3 regions of the Paenibacillus sp. GbtcB18 genome follow, and region 2 is predicted to be linked to each of the others. Evidence: riboswitches for the same ligand, from Rfam matches in the RefSeq annotation. Region 2 holds a riboswitch; each other region holds the start of a gene.
The links. Region 2 has a riboswitch for cyclic di-AMP ahead of KVT34_RS02940 (enolase-like domain-containing protein). Riboswitches for the same ligand answer to the same signal wherever they lie in the genome.
Positions count from the first base shown of each region.

Region 1 (4,212 bases), on a different contig from region 2:
AGCGGATGCGCCAGAATCGCGACGGCGATCAGTTTCATCTCGCGGGACTCGATTTTGCGTCCCAGAAACTCCGGCGTCCGGCCGACCATGAGGCCCGCCAGGAAGACCGCCAGAATCGCGTACATGAGCATATTGACCAGCCCGACTCCGTCGCCGCCGAATACGCAGTTCAGCATCATTTGAGCGAGCGGAACCATTCCGCCCAGCGGGGTGAGCGTGTCGTGCATATTGTTGACGGTTCCCGTCGTCGCCGCCGTCGTTACCGTGGTGAACAGCGCGGACTGGGCAATACCGAACCGCACCTCTTTGCCTTCCATACTGCCGATGGACGAATCCGCGCCAAGGGCGTTCAAGGCAGGGTTACCGGCCTTTTCCGAAAAGAAAGCGACCGATAGAAATACCAGGAACAAGGTCATCATCGCTGTGAAAATGACCCATCCCTGCTTCCGGTTCTTCGCAAACCGCCCGAAGGTATAGGTCAATGAGGCCGGAATGCACCACATCGACAGCATTTCAATCACGTTAGTCAGCGGAGACGGATTTTCAAACGGGTGCGAAGAGTTCACCCCGAAGAAACCGCCGCCGTTCGTGCCCAGATGCTTGATGGACACAAGCGACGCCACCGGACCGATGGCGATTTGCTGCTCCCCGCCTTCAAGCGTCTTCGCGGCCACGGTCGGATCCAGCGTTTGCGGCACCTTCAGGCCGACAAGCACGAGCGTAACCACGATAGCCAGCGGCAGCAGCAGGCGCGTGTGTCCTTTTACGAAATCCGCAAAAAAGTTGCCGATGGTGCTGCCTTTGGACGTCAGTCCGCGGATAAACGCAATCGCGACCACGATTCCCGTTACGGCGGACGTGAACATCATCATCATAATGACCGCCATCTGTGAGAAATAGGACAGGCCCGTTTCCCCGCTGTAGTGCTGCAGGTTGGTGTTCGTCATAAAGCTGATGATCGTATTGAACGACAGCGTCGCTTCCATATTGTCGATCCCGTTCGGGTTCAAAGGAAGAGCACGCTGCAGACGCAGGATCAGATACCCCACCGCCACCAGCACAAGGTTGGTCAGCACAAGGCTGCCCGCATACTTCTTCCACGTCATGCCCTTCTCGCTGCGGATGCCCGCAAGCTTGTAAATGGGTCTTTCCAGCCAGCCGAACCATTTGTCCGTCCGGTTTTTTTCATTCGAAAAAACATGATACATATAAGTTCCAAGCGGTTTCACCAGCAGGCAAAGCACCGCGATTACGATTACGATCTGCACAATCTCCATGGATTCCTATCCTCCTCAAACAACTCCGCGCTAGCAGTCACCGGCTGCCCGAAGGCGCCCTAAAATTTTTCGGGATGTATGAGCGCGTATATCAGATACAGGAAAAGCCCTGCCGTAAAAAGCGCGATAATCATCATATACGGCCGCCTTCCGAGCCTTGCACAACATGGTCGCACCAGGTCAGAAAACCGTAAAAGATGAAATAAATGACTGCCAACAGCAGAACCATATAAAGGTCCGTCATGTGTTTCGGCTCCTTTCTTTCCTATCTATAGGTTCATTTCATAGGTTCATTCATTATCGTTCGGACCGTGAATTAAATCGTTAGCGCAAAACTTCCTCGGGCACTTGGCCCGGTGCTGCTCCAAGCAGGAAAGAGACCTGACGGGTATTCGTATGCACCACATGGTCGGCGCCGAGCGCTTTATAAATCAGCCGCGGCGAGGCATTCGTTTTGACCACGAAAATCGTTCCGGTTGTCCAGCTTCGGACCATCTGAAGATACCGGCAGCAGAGCGGCAGGCTGTCTTCGAAAAGATAGACGTCACCGATGGGAAGTCCCGGGACTTCCCAGGCTTCGTGGTGCACGGTATCCACTTCCACGATGTGCCGGACTCCCAGCTTCTTCATCCGCTGTCCTTCCGCGGGGTTGTTCACAAGCGCCGCGAAGGGCCTGCGGTAAATATTCAGCAGTTTAATAAAGTTCTCGCCGGTGACATTCGGTGCGGAAACCAACGTATAGGTTTGGATCTTTCTCTCGTCCACTTTTTATCCCTCTTTCATGTTTTGGGCAGCAAAAAAAGAAGCCTGCGGAAGAGGAACTCTTCACGCGGCTTCTTGACGGTCACAGCCTAAAAAGACTATAGCCGAAGCGCGATAGCAGTCGCCTCTCTCGGTACGCTTACGAGGTTAGCTGTCGGATTCGGGCGTGAGAGTCGCCCTACCATTACGGCACGGATGCCGCTTCTGGATTCACCCCATGAGGACCGGGCCGTCAGGCCTGCAAGTCCTCGTTTGGTTCCCCCGTTTTCCGCTTGACACGGAAACTCAGCGATAAAAACGCATGTTCATTTGTTTGGCACATTTTTCATTTTCGGATGTTTTTGAACATAACAAAACCACAGCGAAACGAAGTCCCTGTGGTCGATGCCGATCACAAGCTTCTTCAACCCCTCCCGAACTCATGCGCTTACGAGGTTAGCTGTCGGATTCGGACGGTGAGAGTCGCCCTACCTGATTGCCGGGTCCATGGATTCCGGCGCTTCAGGATTCACCCCTGCAGACACGGCCCCGGCTCTCACACCGGATCAATGCTGCGATGGTTCCCCCGCTTCCCCGGTTGGGGAATTCAGCGAAAGCAAGAAACTGTTTTTTTCAATTGATGGAATGAATGTTACACCTCCGCACGTGCTTTGTAAAGATATGGCGAGATTGGTTTTAAACCGATTTAAGCCAAAGAAATCCCCTAATGCGCTTACATTTCTGCTTTTTGTGCGCTAGCTTGTTAATACGTCGAAAATCTCGCGTTTTTGAAAATGGTTTGGACATCCAGCCTCTTCCCACACCGGAAAAACCTGCTATACTACTTGTAAACGCTCCCATATTAACCAGTAAGGAGGCATGTTTATGAAAATCGGATGGAAATCAATCTTGCTCTGGGGGGTGATTTCCATTGTCGGCGCGTTTGCTTTTGGGCTTGTCGCACTTAATCGCGGCGAAACGATCAATGCCGCCTGGCTCGTTATCGCAGCCGTGAGCTGCTATGCGGTCGCCTACCGGTTCTACAGCCGTTTTCTCGCCCGTAAAGTTTTCGTGCTCGACGATAATCGGAAAACACCCGCAGAGCTAAACAACGACGGCAAGGACTATGTGCCGACGAACAAATGGGTGCTGTTCGGGCACCATTTCGCGGCCATTGCCGGCGCGGGCCCTCTCGTAGGCCCCGTACTTGCCGCCCAGATGGGCTATTTGCCCGGAACACTGTGGATTATTCTCGGCGTTATTCTGGGAGGCGCCGTCCAGGATTTCGTCATTCTTTTCGCTTCGACACGCAGAAACGGCAAATCGCTGGGCGATATGATCAAGGACGAGATCGGCAAAGTGACCGGCACGATCGCCATGCTCGGCATTCTGGGCATTATGATCATTCTTCTCGCCGTGCTCGGGCTCGTCGTCGTCAAAGCGCTGATCGGTAGCCCGTGGGGCATGTTCACGATTGCCGCCACCATTCCGATCGCCCTCCTGATGGGCGTGTATATGCGCTACATACGGCCCGGCCGAGTCGGGGAAGCTTCCCTTATCGGCGTCGTTCTGCTGATTCTGTCCCTCATCGGGGGCAAATTCGTCGCCGAGAGCGCCGTTCTGGCCCCGCTTTTCTCCTTCAGCGGGGAAACCATCGCTCTGATGATGATCGCCTACGGCTTTTTCGCTTCGGTCATGCCGGTCTGGCTGCTTCTGGCGCCACGCGACTATCTCAGCACGTTCCTCAAAGTCGGAACGATCATCGGACTCGCGCTCGGCATTATTTTCGTTCTGCCGGATCTGTCCATGCCGGCCACGACCCGGTTCATCGACGGAACCGGTCCCGTCTTCGCCGGGAACTTGTTCCCGTTCCTGTTCATCACCATCGCCTGCGGCTCCGTATCGGGCTTCCATGCGCTGATCTCCTCCGGAACGACGCCCAAAATGCTGGAGCGCGAATCCCACGCGCGTCCGATCGGCTACGGCGCGATGCTGGTCGAATCGTTCGTCGCCATCATGGCGCTGATCGCCGCCTGCATCATCACGCCCGGTACCTACTTCGCGATCAACTCGTCTGCGGCTGCCCTGGGCGGTACCGATGTGGCGACCGCGGCGGCAACCATCACGAACTGGGGCTTCACCATCACGCCCGAGCAGTTGACCACGCTATCCAAGAATATCGGCGAGAGTACCA
Region 1 covers NZ_JAGXJX010000006.1:307,311-311,522, reverse strand. Annotated here, with positions in the region: gene kdpA (potassium-transporting ATPase subunit KdpA) at 1-1,277, opposite strand, end outside; gene kdpF (K(+)-transporting ATPase subunit F) at 1,337-1,411, opposite strand; gene KVT34_RS19195 (hypothetical protein) at 1,602-2,042, opposite strand; cyclic di-AMP (ydaO/yuaA leader) riboswitch at 2,160-2,340, opposite strand; cyclic di-AMP (ydaO/yuaA leader) riboswitch at 2,449-2,641, opposite strand; gene KVT34_RS19190 (carbon starvation CstA family protein) at 2,904-4,212, shown strand, end outside.
Region 1: it holds a riboswitch for cyclic di-AMP, as region 2 does, so the genes downstream of both, KVT34_RS19195 (hypothetical protein) here and KVT34_RS02940 (enolase-like domain-containing protein) in region 2, are expected to answer to the same signal.

Region 2 (4,212 bases):
GCGAACCGGCGGCCCGACAGCGCGGCCACGATCACGGCTGCGGCCGCGCATCCCGCTGCAAGAGCCGCGGCAGTTCCCGCCGCTCCCGCGTCCATCAGCCGGGCGAGGAGCTGCAGGAGCCCGGCTGCGCCCAGCAGCTTGATGGCGGCGCCATGCAGCAGGAAGACATAGACCGTCCGTCCTCCGAGGACGGTCAAGCGGCTTTCCGCGCGCGGGAGCAGCAGCAGGAACGTGGCCGATGCGGCGGCTTGCGCCGCATAGCAGCCGAGGCGCAGCATCGTGCCGGCCGCGGCGGGGACGCCGAGCTGCGCGTAGCTGCTGCCGCCGGCGAGCCACTGCGCGGCGGTGTCTGCGCCCGCCGCGTGCCAGAACGCGGGCAGCGCCAGCAGCAGCAGCGCCGCGGCGGCCCGGATCGCGCGGCGCTGCGTGGCCGCGCGCCGGCGGGGCTCCCGTTCTTCCCGCCAGTAGTATCCGGCGAGGAAGAACGGGAAGAACACGAGCGTGCGCGTCAAGCCGAGCCACGCGCCCGCTTCCGCCGGCAGGAAGCCGGCCGCGACGCCGAGCAGGACGGCGGCGGCCACCGGATGTTTGAGCCGGGCGAACGGGATAAGCAGCAGCTTCCAGCCGAAGTGCGCGGTCAGAAACCAGAGCATCCAATACGGAAGCCAGAACGAATGCCGGATGCCGGGGCTGTGGAGCCAGAACAGATCCAGGACCGAGTACAGCGTCTGAAAGAAGAGATACTGCAGGGCGATCCGCAGCATGCCGGCTGCCGCCTCGGGTGTCTGCCAGTACTTTTTGGCGAAATAACCGGTTACAAGCACAAACACCGGCAGATGAAAAGTGAAGATGGCGGTCACGACAGCTTGCGCTGCATCCGGCAGAGGCGGCAGGGTAAGCAGCAGGTTGACCAGAACAACGAGCAGAATCAGAAAAAAACGGACATTGGTAAAATACACGGCGGTCGGGTTTCGCATAGGAGTCATCTCGCTTTATGTAAATTTGGTTTTATTCTTATAGAAGAAACGCAAGCAGCCAAACCTGCTGGATGCGGCTGTTAAAGGAATTTAGCTATCTAAAGAAAGTATAGAACTTCTTGTTTTAAGTGATTGTGATATTATTCACATGCACATATTAAGTAACGGTTTTCATTATGAAGAATGTTTGAACATGATTATAATCACTTATTTTGGGCTAAGTGTGATAAATATCACATACATAACTCTTGGCGAGGACTATACTAAAGTCAGAAAGAGAGAACAACACACGAAAGAAGGTGAAGGAGCCATGAAAGAGACAGCTGACCCGCAAGTTCAACAAGGAAGATGCCCACAGTGCGGTTCCCGTATCCACGCAGCCAAAGAAACAGTGTCCGCCTGGGTTTGCGAAGACTGCCGGTTAAAGCCTCTGGTATCCAGAGTCGAAGGCTCCGCCGGCTCATCCGATCTTCCTGAATGATTCGGGAAGAAGAGAAAGCTTTTTACGGCTAAGAATGTGAAAATATTCACAATAAAATACGGGATAAACGAAAGGATGCGAGTATCATGACCGCCCTTCATCTTGTAAACGCGGCACCCGCACATTGTCAGGCATGCGGAGCACGGCTTCAGACACATCCCGAAGGTTATAAGGATTTGTGCTTCGACTGTGTGCAGACTTGGCAAACCGCCAAGGCGCAAAACGCAGGCAAAACCGGACTTCCCCTTCCTCTGGAAGCGGAATGTGGCTTGATCGAGCAGTACTGGCTCTAAATATAGGAAACACACTCAACATCCAATACAGAATACGCAGCTTGAAAGGGGAAATTCATATGTTTAACTGGTTGAGAACGAACGTTTATGCGGCAGGTCTGATGGTGATCCTCCGCTTCTATCTCGGATACGCTTGGATTACGGGAGGATGGCACAAGCTGACGGGCGGATTTGACGCTACGGGCTTCCTGAAAGGCGCGGTAGCGAAGCCGGTTATGGATAAAGCGACCAATGAGCTGGTCTATCCGACCTTCACCGCATTCCTGGAAAACTTCGCACTGCCGAACGCCAAACTGTTTAACGTACTGATTCCGCTCGGAGAGTTCTTGGTAGGTCTGGGTCTTGTCCTCGGCGCACTGACAACGGCGGCAGCATTCTTCGGAGTCCTGATGAACTTCATGTTCCTCTTCGCAGGTACCGTAAGCACTAACCCTTGGATGATTCTGCTCGGTGTCATCGTCATCGCCGCTGGAGCCAACGCCGGCAAGTTCGGAGCCGACTATTACATCCTTCCTTACCTCCGCAAGCTCCTTCGCCATCGCGGAGATCACGGCGCAAACCCTACCCTCGGTGGAGGCAAGACACGCGCCCATATCTGACAGAATAAAATGATCTTCAAAAAAGCCCCGGGTATCCGGGGCTTTTTTTTGTTAAACGGAGAAAGAATGAGCTTGAATCAGCTTGAAGAAGCAACACTCAAATGAATAGGGTTACATGGAAGAGAATGGATGCGGGCTGTCCTTCGGGATTGTTTACAGGCCCTATTCGCGGAGGTAACATACTCTCATGGTCCGTCAGATCAGGCTTCGGACGCAATGTCCGGACGCCTGCTGCGGCCTAACCATCATCTTCATCTGCGCGCTTAATTCTCGTAAGAGAAGCGGGGGACCCACGAACTGGGGTGAATCGGAATGTTTATTCCGTAGGGGCCTCTCAAATCCGAACCCGACAGCTAACCTCGCAGGCGTCATTGGGAGAAAAGGAGTGGAAAAGGAAGAAATGGACCGACGAATTATCCGGATTGAATTGTTTGAATTCGATGTACCCTGCTGTTACCATCATGCCAGAGGAAAGCTTGAGAACTGCAGGTACGGGCTATTGAAACTCACGGACGAGGGCGGAGAGACAGGCTGGGGAGAATGTTTGATGTCTGTGGGCGAGAAGCATTTCGATCTTGTGAATTGGGCCCGGTTTCTGTACCGCTTTCAAAAAAGCACGCTGGCGCAAGCGCTAGACACTGTTCGCTTGTACCGTGTACTCTGGGGGAGTGTGAAGGCGGATCTGGTGGAAATGGCCTTGTACGATCTGAAGGCCCGATCGCTGCACAAACCGTTTGTGGACGTTCTCGGAAGCTTCAGCGGCTTCGGCAGTTTCGGAAATTTCGGAATCGCCGGACATTCCGGACGTTCAGGAAACGGCTCCTTCCGCCCGGAAACGGCTGCCGCCCGGAGTGTCGGAGGCGGCCCTTGTCCGGTCGCGGAACCGCTCTTTTCTTCTCGCGTGAGACAGGCGGTGGGCTTCGGATACGCTGAGGCGGACCGCGAGTTCCCGGTAAGCGGGCTCTTCCAGGCCGAGAGGGAACTTCACCCCGGCTGCTGCGGCTCTCTGCTGGACGATTTGCGCAACGCGTGCATGCTCCGGCAGGAAGGAATGGCGCTGGCGATGCACAAAGATTATTTGATCGGTCCGGCCTGCTGCTTGTGGGAGCACACCGCTGCGGTGCTGGGAGCGGACTGGCTGGAAGAGGGCGGCAACCCGGAACCGGTGCGCCTTGCTCCGCTGCAGGCCGGCGAGGGAATAGCCGGAACCGGTTTTCAGCTGGATCAGCCGGTGCTTTTTGCAGAATCCCGGGCTTATTTTGTCGTTTTATAGAACGGAACGTTTGCTTTTGAGGGGGAGTTCGCCTACAATAATACCAGAATTCCCCTGAAAGGAGAGGTTCTCGTGTCTACTAACGAATTGAACAACCAGGAATCACTTAAAAAATCACGTATCGTGGTCATCGGAACCGGTGCCGTAGGTTCCACCACGGCGTACACTCTGCTGCTCAGAGAGCGGATGTCCGAGCTTGTCCTCATCGATTATAATCACGCAAAAGCGAACGGGGACGCACTGGATATGAACCACGGCCTGCCGTTTACGGGCAGGGTGAAAGTATGGGCGGGGGACTATTCCGACTGTGAAGGCGCCGATATTATCATTATTTGTGCGGGCGTCGCGCAAAAGCAAGGGGAGACCCGTCTCGATCTGCTTAAGCGCAACGTCGACATTTTTAACGGCATCGTCGAGAATGTGACGAAGTACAATCAGACAGGCATTATTCTGGTGGCGACCAATCCGGTTGATATCATGTCTTATTTTACATGGAAAAAATCCGAATGGCCCGTTAACCGCGTCATCGGCTCGGGAACTTTGCTGGATAGCGCGCGTTTCCGCTATTTGATCGGCGAGAAGCTTCAAG
Region 2 covers NZ_JAGXJX010000001.1:593,628-597,839, forward strand. Annotated here, with positions in the region: gene KVT34_RS02925 (acyltransferase family protein) at 1-977, opposite strand, end outside; gene KVT34_RS02930 (hypothetical protein) at 1,545-1,751, shown strand; gene KVT34_RS02935 (DoxX family protein) at 1,811-2,350, shown strand; cyclic di-AMP (ydaO/yuaA leader) riboswitch at 2,601-2,733, shown strand; gene KVT34_RS02940 (enolase-like domain-containing protein) at 2,736-3,623, shown strand; gene KVT34_RS02945 (L-lactate dehydrogenase) at 3,711-4,212, shown strand, end outside.

Region 3 (4,212 bases), on a different contig from region 2:
GCGAGAAGCTCGCCGCACAAATATTGACCGCTCTGCGGGGAGAACAAGAACAAGAGGAACCGTCCATTTGAGACGGTTCCTCTTTTTTGTGCGTTTAATGCGGCCACAAGTCGCCGGTGATTGCACTTCCGCTGGCTTCCGGGACTTGCCGCAGCCAACCACCGGTTATGCCGTCCGCGCCGCGGGGCTCCATCAGGGTCTTAGCGGCGATGTGCCGCATGACCGTGTCCATCGTACTGCCGCCGTGTCCGGGCTGCTGCCATGTCCAAGAGTCCGGGGCGGCTTGCTGCCGGCAAGGGGGCCATTGGCCTCGCGTGCAGACAAAGCCGGTGACTTTCTAGACGGGCCGCCGGTTCTGCCTGCTTCCGCTCATAAACCTCAGTTTGTGAAGCCCGGATACCGCGAGGGCGACGGCGGCCGGCAGCGCCATATAGAGCAGGCCTAGCGCAGGCGTGCTGGCTGCCAGCCCTTCGCCCGTGAGAAGGGACAGGCCCATGAGGATGCTGTCCATAGCCGTATGGGCGAACAGGGCGGTCAGGAACCCGTACCGCAGGAAGGCGTAGCCGAAGACGAGGCCGAGCACCGTTACCTCGATCAGCCTGGTGTACACCGGGTAGATCGGATAGGCGGTGTGACCCGCCGCCCAGATGAGGCTGGGCAGAAGCACGGCCAGCCATTTGAACCGGAGCAGCCTGCTGAACAGGGCGATGCCGAGCAGCCGGAAGGTGGCCTCCTCGGAAATGCCGGCCGCCCAAGCCATCAGCGGAAGCAAAGCGGGCTGCAGCATGTTGCGGGGAGACGACATCGGATCGTTCACCGACCAGACACCGAAGCCTTTCTCCGCCACAAGGAACAGCACCTGCTGGAGGCCGAGCAGGAACAGGCAGAGCAGATAGCCCTGCACCATGCTGCGGGTTATGTGCGCGCCGAAGTCGGCGTCGCGCCAGCGGGGCATGACGGACTTTCCTTCACGTCTCCACAAGGCTTCGCCGGCCGTGAAAGAGAAGTAGACGGCTGCGGCCATCAGCAGCGTAACGAAGTTGATCAGCACGATCGAAAGGATCGCTTCCTGGCCGCTGCTCGTCGGCGTACTGCCGGCTTTATAGGCCGGATACATGTTGATGTTGTTCATGACGTAGATCACGACATATACCGCCGTTAGCAGAACGCCACGGGAAAAATCGACCGTCCTCCGTTTAAGGACGGTATAACCGAGGGCGATCAGGGCCATCAGGCCGTTGCCCCACAAGCTGATGCGGGTCCACATGGAGGCGGTATCCTCCTGATGCTTCAGCCAGGACGTGAAAGCGGCGGGGAGCCGGAACGATTGGGTGAATGAGGAAACGGAGGTTCCATCCAGCTTCACGCCGATCGTCAGCTTTGCGTCCCCGACAGGCTCTTTCTCCCGCTCGAACAGCAGCATGCCGGACATGGCGGCCGGAGGACTGATCCGCTTGAACTCCGCCTCTTCGTAGCCCTGCCGTACGATCGCTTCCCTGGCGGCCTTCTCCGCATCCGACGCGGACACGGCCGCCAGGGATTCGCCGCCGATGCGGGACCAGCCGATTACGGCTTTCGTGGTCATATGGATATCGATGACCCACTTCCGGACCGAAGGGGAAGCCTCGGCGACTTCTACCCGATAGTAATCGACGGGCACCCGGCTGGCGTAGCTCTTGTCATACAACGTTTGAAGCTTCTCTTTGGTCAGATAACCGCTGAGTTCCTTCTCCGATTGATAGCTGACGAATGTGCCGGGAGACCCTCCGACCGTAACGGCGCCGGAGCCGTTATCGGCATCGGCGCCCTGCCTTTGCCGCAGCCATGCGACCGCAGCCTCCGCGGCTTGTTCTTTCGTAATGGAGGCTGACGTTTCGTAAGGATCGGAACCGGCGGGAGCGGCCCCGGTATTATAGATGAAAACCACGGCTGCATATAGAAGGAATCCGGTCAAGGCGAGCAGCAGCAGCGGGTTATCCGGACCGTATTTTTTCATGGTCAGCTCCTTCTCCGATCGTTTTTTTAACCGTATCACAGTTTGCGTAAGGATGCCAATTCGTGACTCCCAGTTAGCTGCAGGAAGATTGTCTAGGTTTCCCCCCGTAAAATCCGGTTAAAAGGGCTTTGTGCTTGTTTAATAACAGATATATAATGCGGATGATTCATTTCTTCGCACAACTTCATACGCCGAATTTCCGTTGGAAAACGGGGGAACCATACTTTGGGGTGAATTTTACCGCTTGTGCCTGAATCGGGCAGGGTAAATAGGGTGGCCTGTACATCCGAATCCGTCAGCTAACCTCGTAGGCGACCAGCAGGAACCATAACCGAAAGGGCAGTGGGACTCCAGTGTCTTTTTTGTGCTTCATATAGGAGGAAATTATGTGTTAAAAAAGTCGAGATTTACGCCGCCGCAGATCCTTGTGCTCGGATTTGCCCTCATTATTTTCATCGGCTCGGGCTTATTGATGCTGCCGGTCTCGTCAACGGACGGGCTGCCGCTTCCGTTCATCGACGCTCTCTTCACGGCCACCTCGGCTACCTGTGTAACAGGTTTGGTCGTGGTAGACACCGGAACGCATTTTACGACGTTCGGACAAATGGTCATCATTTCGCTGATTCAAATCGGCGGCCTCGGATTCATGAGTATGGCGACGCTTTTTGCTTTCATCCTGCGCAAGAAGATATCGCTCCGCGAAAGGCTGCTGCTTCAGGAAGCCTTGAACCAGGGCAGTATGGAAGGGATTGTCCGTCTTTTCCGGAAGGTACTGATCTACTCGCTGACGATCGAGGGAATCGCGGCCGTCCTGTTTACCGCCCGCTGGTCGGTGGATCTCGGATTTCCGAAGGGGCTGTACTACGGCATCTGGCATGCCGTTTCCTTTTTCAACAATGCCGGGTTCGACTTGTTCGGTCCGATTACGGGCCCCTTCACCTCGCTGACCGCTTACGCCGGCGATTTTATTACCAATGTAGTGACGATGGCGCTCATCGTTCTGGGCGGAATCGGTTTTATCGTGATGTCCGATGTGATGGATTACCGGAAAACGAAGAAGCTGACCCTTCACTCCAAGGTGGTGCTGAGCGCCACAAGCATTCTGATCGTGACCGGGGCGCTTGTTATTTTTATCTTCGAGTATTCCAATTCGAAAACGCTGGGTTCGCTGGACTTCGGCGGCAAGATTCTCGCTTCGTTTTTTCAATCGGTCACACCGCGTACGGCGGGGGCGAATACGCTTGATCTCGCTTCTCTCCGCCAAGCGTCCCAATTTTTCATGATCATCCTGATGTTTATCGGGGCTTCTCCGGGATCGACCGGGGGCGGGATCAAGACGACTACGTTTACGATGCTCGTAGGGGCTATCGTCGCGATGGTGCGGGGAAAAGAAGATATCGTCTTCTTCCGCAACCGTCTCGGCAAGGAACGCATCCTGAAGGCGATCACTTTGACGATGTTTGCACTCTTTCTTGTTATTTTCGTTACCATGCTTCTGTCTACGACGGAAGATCACGAGTTTCTTATGATTTTGTATGAAGTGACCTCGGCATTCGGGACCGTAGGACTCACCCTGGGGCTGACCACGAAGCTTACCGTGTTCGGCAAGGTTATGATCGCCCTGACGATGTTCGCGGGACGTCTCGGGCCTTTGACACTTGCGTACGCGCTGCAGCCTAAAGCCGAGAAAGAACTGTACCGTTATCCCGAAGGAAAAATCACGATAGGTTAAGGAGAAACAAAACAATGGCTTTCATTCAATATGCAGTTATCGGACTCGGACGCTTCGGTTCCAGCTTGTCCCAAGAATTGACTCAGCTCGGGCACGAGGTGCTGGGCATCGACAGAGATGAAGAGAAAGTGGACGAGATGAGCGACAAGCTCACCCATACCGTGGTTGCGGACGCAACGGACGAAGAGGTTCTCCGCTCGCTCGGCGTCCGGAATTTCGATTGCGCAGTCGTGGCTATCGGAGATAATATCCAGGCGAGTATCATGGCGGCGATTCTGCTTAAGGAGCTTGGCGTTAAAACGGTCGTCGCGAAGGCGTTGACCGATCAGCACGCCAAGGTGCTTGAGAAAATCGGCGTGGACCGGATTATTTTTCCCGAGCGTGATATGGGCGTGCGCGTGGCTCACCAGCTCGTGTCGCCGAACCTTCTCGATTATATCGAATTGTCCAAAAACTACACGATCGCGGAACTCGTCGTTTCCCG
Region 3 covers NZ_JAGXJX010000002.1:997,265-1,001,476, reverse strand. Annotated here, with positions in the region: gene uvrC (excinuclease ABC subunit UvrC) at 1-71, shown strand, start outside; gene KVT34_RS09845 (CPBP family intramembrane glutamic endopeptidase) at 338-1,996, opposite strand; cyclic di-AMP (ydaO/yuaA leader) riboswitch at 2,176-2,325, shown strand; gene KVT34_RS09840 (TrkH family potassium uptake protein) at 2,385-3,728, shown strand; gene KVT34_RS09835 (potassium channel family protein) at 3,743-4,212, shown strand, end outside.
Region 3: it holds a riboswitch for cyclic di-AMP, as region 2 does, so the genes downstream of both, KVT34_RS09840 (TrkH family potassium uptake protein) here and KVT34_RS02940 (enolase-like domain-containing protein) in region 2, are expected to answer to the same signal.